Regions from separate parts of the Micromonospora sp. WMMC273 genome, predicted to be linked through region 2. Evidence: riboswitches for the same ligand, from Rfam matches in the RefSeq annotation. Region 2 holds a riboswitch; the other holds the start of a gene.

Region 1 (3,519 bases), 1.5 Mb from region 2:
ACAGGTGGGTGTGGATCTGGGTGTCGTCGGCGACTCCGCAGGTGGCCAGGCGGAACGCCCCGACTGCCCAGTCCAGGTACGCCTTCTGGTCCGCCCTGCGCAGTGGCAGCGTCTCACGCAGCGCCGGCTCGTCGACCTGGATGACCCGGATACCGGCTGCCTCGAGATCACGGCACTCGTCGCGCAGGGCGAGCGCGACCTGGTCCGCGGTGTCTGCCAGTGGCTGGTCGCTGCGGACGAACGACCAGGCCAGGATCGTGACCGGGCCGGTGAGCATGCCCTTGACCGGCCGGTCGGTCAGCGACTGCGCGTAGGTGGACCAGTTGACGGTCATCGGTGCCCTGCGTGCCACGTCGCCGTAGATGACGGGCGGACGCACGCATCGGGAGCCGTAGGACTGGACCCAGCCGTGTTCGGTGGCGGCGAACCCGTCGAGCTGCTCGCCGAAGTACTGGACCATGTCGTTTCGTTCCGGCTCGCCGTGCACGAGCACGTCCAGACCCAGCCGCTCCTGAAGCCGGACGACGTGCTCGACCTCGGCGCGCATTCGCCGGGTGTAGGCGGTGTCGTCGAGGCGGCCGGCTCGATGCTCGGCACGCGCGCGGCGCAGCTCGTCGGTCTGCGGGAACGATCCGATGGTCGTGGTCGGCAAGGGCGGCAGATTCAGCCGGGCCTGCTGTGCCGCCGCTCGCTCCGGGTACGCGCCGCGCCGCCGGTCCCCGGCGCGCAGTGCGGCGAGCCGGCCGCGTACGGTGTCGTCGCGCCATGCGGCGGGGGTGGGCGGCAGCGGCTCGGGCAGGGACGTGGTGCCGTTGCGCAGCGCGCGGCCGAGCCGAACGACCTCATCAACCTTCTGCCGGGCGAAGGCGAGCCGCTGAACCAACGCCGGGTCGAGGGCGGTCTCGGCGGACAGGTCCTCCGGCACGTGCAGCAGCGAGCACGAGGTGGACACGGCGACGTGGTCGGCGAGGGCGGCAACGGCGGCACCAGCCGCAACGGCGGCGCGCAGGTCGGTACGCCAGACGTTGCGGCCGTCGACGAGGCCGGCCACGATCGTCTTGCCGCGCAGCGGTCCCGCACCGGCCAGCCGCCGCAGGTTGCCGGGCCCGGCCACCAGATCCACGCCGACCGCTTCGACCGGCGTGTCGAGCAGGGCGGGCAGCGCGTCACCGAGCTCGCCGAAATAGGTGGCGACGAAGATCGCCGGCCGCTGTTCCACCGCGCCGAGCCGGGTGTACGCCTCCCGCAGCGCGTCGATCTCGGCGGTGCTCCGGTCGGCGACGTAGGCGGGCTCATCCAGCTGCACCCACCGCACGCCCGCCGCAGCGAGGGATCGCAGGATGTCGGCGTACACGTCGACCAGGTCGGTCAACCGGTCGAACGGTTCGCCGCGCGCCTCGGTGGGCTTGGCCAGCAGCAGGAATGTGGCCGGCCCGACCAGCACCGGCCGGCTGTCGATTCCCAGCTCGCGGGCCTCACGGTACTCGCGCAGCGCCTTGTCGGGATTCGCCGCGAAGGCGGTGTCGGAGCCGATCTCGGGAACCAGATAGTGGTAGTTGGTGTCGAACCACTTCGTCAGTTCGAGCGCCGGCTCGGCATCGACGCCCCGGGCCATGGCGAAGTAGGTGCCGAGATCGCCGAGGCCGAGCCGGGCGAACCGGTGCGGGATCGCGCCGACGGCGACGGCCGTGTCCAGCACGTGGTCATAGTAGGAGAACGTGTTGGACGGGATCGCGTCCAGGCGCGCGTCGCGCAGCGTCCGCCAGACCTTCGCCCGTAGCGCGGCAGAGGTCGCCGCCAACTCCTCGGCGTCGATCCGGCCCGCCCAGTAGGCCTCGACGGCCTTCTTGAGTTGCCGGTTGCCCCCGATACGCGGATAGCCCAGCACGGTGCTCTGACCGAATGCGGTACTCATGGAGATCCCTTCCCTCGAAGCACACGAGGCCGATCGGGGCAGGGAGGGAAGAGGTACAGGCGGCGTACCGGCTTCCGCACCGGCCGTCCCGAGCGACCGTCGGCGGCGCACACCGGACGGTGCACGCGGTGCGGGCAGGTCTTCGGACTCGCGGGCGCGACCGGATCCACCCGGTCACCTACTGGCCGTCGCTTCCCAGACCTCACGGTCCAGTGCTTCGATGACGGCTGTCGTTCCCACTCACCGCTGCGGGGCAGTCCCGGACTCACACCGGGTTCCCTCTTACGACGCCACACCCGTCACGGGCACGGCGAACCAGCACCGTTGTTCATCGTATGGGGCGGTGAGCCGACGTGGCCGGCGCGTCCGCCCTGCGGGACGGCAAGCCGTCGCGGCGGGTGGCGGGAGCGACTCGCGGTCGGCCCCCGCCCTCGTCGCAGGGCCGGTCAGCCCTTGCGCCACTTCTGGTTGGCCGTGCCCCCGCAGTCCCAGAGCTGGAGCCTCGCGCCGTCGCCGCCGTTCCAGTCCTTGATGTCGACGCACTTTCCGGCCTGGAGGTTGACCAGGTCTCCGGCCGCGTTCAGGGTGAACTGCTGGGCGCCGGTGCCGTTGCAGGTGTAGAGCTGCACCGCCGCCCCGTTCGCGGTGGAGCCGGCGTCGATGTCCATGCACTTGTTGTTCTGGCTCTTGAGCGCCGTGCCGCTGAACGTCCACTTCTGCGCGCTGGTGTTGTTGCAGTTCCACATCTGCAGCGGCGCGCGGTCGACGAAGTTGGAGCTCGGCACGTCGATGCACTTGTTGTTCCAGTTGCTGACCACTGGCACCCCGGTGGCCGGGGTGCCGCCGCCACCGCCGGTGAACGGGCTGAGGATCAGTCCGGCCGAACGGGGGTCGCCGTCGTGCACCAGCGACTCGAATCCGCCGACGTCGTCGAAGGCGAACGCGTACGCCCGGCCGTCGGTCATGTTGGCGTGGATCAGGCGGGCGTACTGGTTGGTGGGGTTGCTGCGGTAGAAGTCGGCGGCGTTCGTGCTGGGCTGGGTGTCGATGGTCCCGAGTGTGCCGCGGTTGAGGGCGGCGCAGAGCGTACGCGAGATCGGGCCGACCACCTGGTCGTTCGGCGCGGGCAGGTCGCCGTCGCAGCCCCAGACGCTGGCCGAGGAGGGCCGGTTGAAGGAGGCGACGACCTGGCCGCTGCCGTCTGTGAAGGTCATGGTGTTGCCCGAGGTACGGCCGTAGTACCGGATGGCCGGCTGGTCGGCGAAGGGCGCCACGGTCAGGGTCTTCGTGGTGTACGCGTTCCACGCGGACGCGATGTACGAGTCCAGGTACGTGGTGCTGAGCAGGCCGGCCCCGGCCGCCTTGCCCGGAGCCAGGACGCGCAGCACGGTCCCGTCGGAGCGGGTGTGGACGGTGCCGGCCCAGCCCGGCTGCGCCCGGATCCCGTCGATGACCGCGTTGCGTCCGTTGGCCACCACGTCGCCGGTGCGCTTGGTGACGCCGTTGGCGCCGGTCACGGTGACCGCGTGCGGGATCGCGAACATGTCGACCTGGGAGCTGTTGAGCCACAGCCCGGAGTCGTTGTAGGTGAACTCGCTCCAGTC
Region 2 (3,519 bases):
CGCCGAGCGCCAGGTCCACGGCGAGCTGCACCGCGACGAACAGCGCCCCGAGCAGCACCAGCTGCGCCGCCACCGGGCCCGCCTCGGGCCGGACGAACTGCGGCAGGAACGCCACACTGAACAGGATCATCTTCGGGTTGAGCAGGTTCGTCAGCAGCCCGCGCCGGAACGCCCGCCCGGCGCCGCCGTCCGGGCGGTCCGCCGGGGCTCCGGGCCGGCCGGTGCCGCGCAGCGCCCGCAGGCCCAGCACGATGAGGTACGCCGCACCGGCCCACCGGATCGCGGTGAACAGCACCGGGGACGCGGCGATCAACGTGGCGAGCCCGGCCACCACGGCGGCGACGTGCACCGCTTCCCCGGCGGCGACCCCGAGCGCGGCCACCGCGCCCGCCCGCGGGCCGTACCGGGTGGCGTTCGCGAGCACGAACATCATGTCCGGCCCCGGGGTGAGCATGAGCACCACGATCGCGGCCAGGTAACCGGCGAGCGTGGCCGCCGACAGTCCGAGCACCGCTCAGCCCTCCCCGGCGCCGTCGAGCAGCGCCCGGCGCAGCGCCAGCCGGTGCTCGCGCCGGATCTGCGCCTCCCGGTAGCGCCGCCGGTCACCGTCGGTCTCGGCGTGCAGCGGCGGCACCGGCCGGGGCTGCCCGTCGTCGTCGACCGCCACCATCACCAGGTGCGCGGTCGCCACGTCCACCGGCGGCACCGCGCGGTCCCACCGGTCCGCGCTGACCTTCACCGCCACCTCCATCGAGCTGCGGCCGGCCCAGGTGATCCGGGCGTCCACGTGCACCACGTCCCCGACGCGTACCGCACGCAGGAACGCGGTCTCGTCGATGGCGGCGGTGACGGCCGGGCCGTCGGAATGGCGGGCGGCGACCACACCGGCGACCGAGTCGATCAGGTTCAGGATGCGCCCGCCGTGGACCGTGCCCATCAGGTTGGTGTGGTGCTGGTCCATGATCTGCGACAGGGTCAGGTGCGAGGCCGACGGTGGTCGGCCGGTGAGCGTGATGGTGTCGGGCACTGTGCGGTTCCGTCCTCGCAGAAGCGGACCGCCGACCGGCCGGGGTGTGCACGTCGAGGACCCGCCGACGGCCCTGCGTACGACGTGTCACCCGCCCGACCCACCCGCGAGGTCGACGGCGGCGCGCACCGGTGGTACGCGCGACGCGGGCAGGTCTTCGGACTCGCGGGCGTGACACGAGGTCGCCTACCGGCCGTCGCTTCCCAGGCCGTGGCCCAGTGCTGTTGACGGCTGTCGTTCCCACTCACCGCTGCGGGGCAGTCCCGGACTTCCACCGGGTTCCCTCTTACGACACCCGGCCGTCGCCGACCGGGTGAACCAGCGCTTCCCGCAGCGTAGCCCAGCGCCCGAGGCCGGCGGCACAGGCGTCAGGCCGGCGCCGATCCCGTCACAGCGGCAAGCGGCGCCGCGCCGAACGACACCGCGAACCGCTTGCACCAGATCGACACGCTGCGCAGGCCGTCCAGGTCCACCGACGCCGGGATGTCGTACGCCTGATCGCCGATGTTGCCCTTGAGCCGGCCCAGCTCGACCCAGCGGCCGTCGTCGAACACCTGCCAGCCGGCCCGGCCGGGCAGCACCTTCCGGTCGGTGAGCCACACCCGCAGGTCGGGCCCGTCCGAGGTGTCCAGTCCGCGCAGGAGCAGCTGACGGCGGCCGTCGGCGAGACGGACCAGCTGCGCCCGGCCGGACGTGTCGTGCTCGTGGGTGACGAAGTCACCGGCGGCGAGCACCACGTCGGCGGGCGGTGCGCCGGTCGGCGACGGGCCGGCCGCCGGTGAGCCGGTCGTGCCGGCCGGCTGCGGCTCCGCCACAGTGGGCAGCGCCTCGCGTACCTCGCGGTCGGTCACCAGCCGCCACGGCTGGAACAGGTACAGGCTCACCCCGAGGCCGGTGACGGCCGCGACGGCGAGCACCGACAACACCACACGTCTTCTGCCCATGCTCCGACGGTAGGCGCGGACCCGGCGGAAAGATCTTTCCGTCCGCTTACGGCTCGACCGCGGGCCGCCGCGCCGGGACGCCGATGGGTAGCGTCTGGCGCATGGGGCGCTACGTGCTCGTCGTCGACGACGACCGGACGGTGAGCGACGTCGTCCGGCGCTATCTGGAGCAGGACGGTTGCCGGGTCCGGCTGTCCTTCGACGGGCCGGACGCGCTCGCCGCGGCCGAGGAGGAGCCGCCCGACCTGGTGGTCCTCGACCTGATGATGCCGGGTCTCGACGGCATCGAGGTGTGCCGGCGGCTGCGGCGCCGGCTGCCCGGCCTGCCGGTCGTCATGCTCACCGCGCTCGGGGACGAGGCCGACCGGGTCGCCGGGCTGGAGGTCGGCGCGGACGACTACGTGACCAAGCCGTTCTCGCCGCGCGAACTGGTGCTGCGCATCAGGTCGGTGCTCCGGCGCGCGGCCCCGCAGGACCGGGGACCGGCAGGGACGCTGCGCGACGGCGACCTCACCGCGGACACCGGCCGCCGCGTCGCGGAGCGCGGCGGGCAGCAGCTGTCGCTGACCGTACGGGAGTTCGACCTGCTCGCGTTCCTGCTGGCGAACCCGGGACGCGCCTGGTCACGGGCCGAGCTGCTGGACCGCGTGTGGGGCTGGCGGTTCGGCGACCAGTCCACAGTCACCGTTCACGTCCGGCGGCTGCGGGAAAAGATCGAGGACCACCCGGCGCAGCCGCGCCGCATCGTCACCGTGTGGGGCGTCGGTTACCGGTACGAGCCGTCGGAGGCGTCCCGGTGAACGAACTGATGGTCATCGGGCTCTACGCCCTGCTCGCCGGCGCTGCCGTCGGCGCGCTCGGCGTCGGCGCGTTGCGGCTGGTGCGCCACCGGTCGATCCTCGCGCACATCGCGGTGCTGCTCGCGGTCACCATCGCCTCGGTGACGGCGGGCGTCACCGCCGTCGCCCAGGCCATGTTCCTGTCCGCGCACGACCTCCAGGTCGTCCTCGTCACTGTCGCGGCGTCCGCGGCGCTCAGCCTGGCCGTCGGGGTGGCGTTCGCCCGCCGCCTCGCCCAGGCGGCGGTCTGGGCCGACCAGGCCCGGCAGCGGGAGCGGCAGCTGGAGGCCGGCCGCCGCGAGCTTGTCGCATGGGTCTCCCATGATCTGCGTACGCCGCTGGCCGGGCTGCGGGCGATGGCGGAGGCGCTGGAGGACCGGGTGGTCGAGGAGCCGGCGGCGGTGGCCGAGTACCACCGCCGGATCCGGGTCGAGACGGACCGGATGACACGCCTGGTCGACGACCTGTTCGAGCTGTCCCGGATCACCGCCGGAGCGCTGCGGCCCGCGCTGTCCCCGGTGCCGCTCGGCGACGTGGTCTCCGACGCGATCGCCGCCACCGCGCCGCTGGCCGCCGACCGGCGGGTCCGGGTGCTCGCCCCGGAGACCGGCTGGCCGACCGTCCGTGCCGCCGAGGCCGAACTCGCCCGCGTCGTGACGAACCTGCTCGTCAACTCGGTGCGGTACACGCCACCGGACGGCACTGTGCG

What was found. Region 2 has a riboswitch for cobalamin ahead of O7611_RS10515 (acyl-CoA thioesterase). Riboswitches for the same ligand answer to the same signal wherever they lie in the genome.
Region 1: linked by a shared signal. The riboswitch ahead of metE (5-methyltetrahydropteroyltriglutamate--homocysteine S-methyltransferase) and the one ahead of O7611_RS10515 (acyl-CoA thioesterase) in region 2 are both predicted to bind cobalamin.

The regions. Positions count from the first base shown of each region.
Region 1 is NZ_JAPZBE010000001.1:3,792,455-3,795,973, forward strand. Features, by position in the region: gene metE (5-methyltetrahydropteroyltriglutamate--homocysteine S-methyltransferase) at 1-1,915, opposite strand, end outside; cobalamin riboswitch at 2,032-2,250, opposite strand; gene O7611_RS17535 (beta-1,3-glucanase family protein) at 2,362-3,519, opposite strand, start outside.
Region 2 is NZ_JAPZBE010000001.1:2,246,461-2,249,979, forward strand. Features, by position in the region: gene O7611_RS10510 (LysE family translocator) at 1-511, opposite strand, end outside; gene O7611_RS10515 (acyl-CoA thioesterase) at 515-1,027, opposite strand; cobalamin riboswitch at 1,159-1,365, opposite strand; gene O7611_RS10520 (DM13 domain-containing protein) at 1,396-1,971, opposite strand; gene O7611_RS10525 (response regulator transcription factor) at 2,073-2,771, shown strand; gene O7611_RS10530 (sensor histidine kinase) at 2,768-3,519, shown strand, end outside.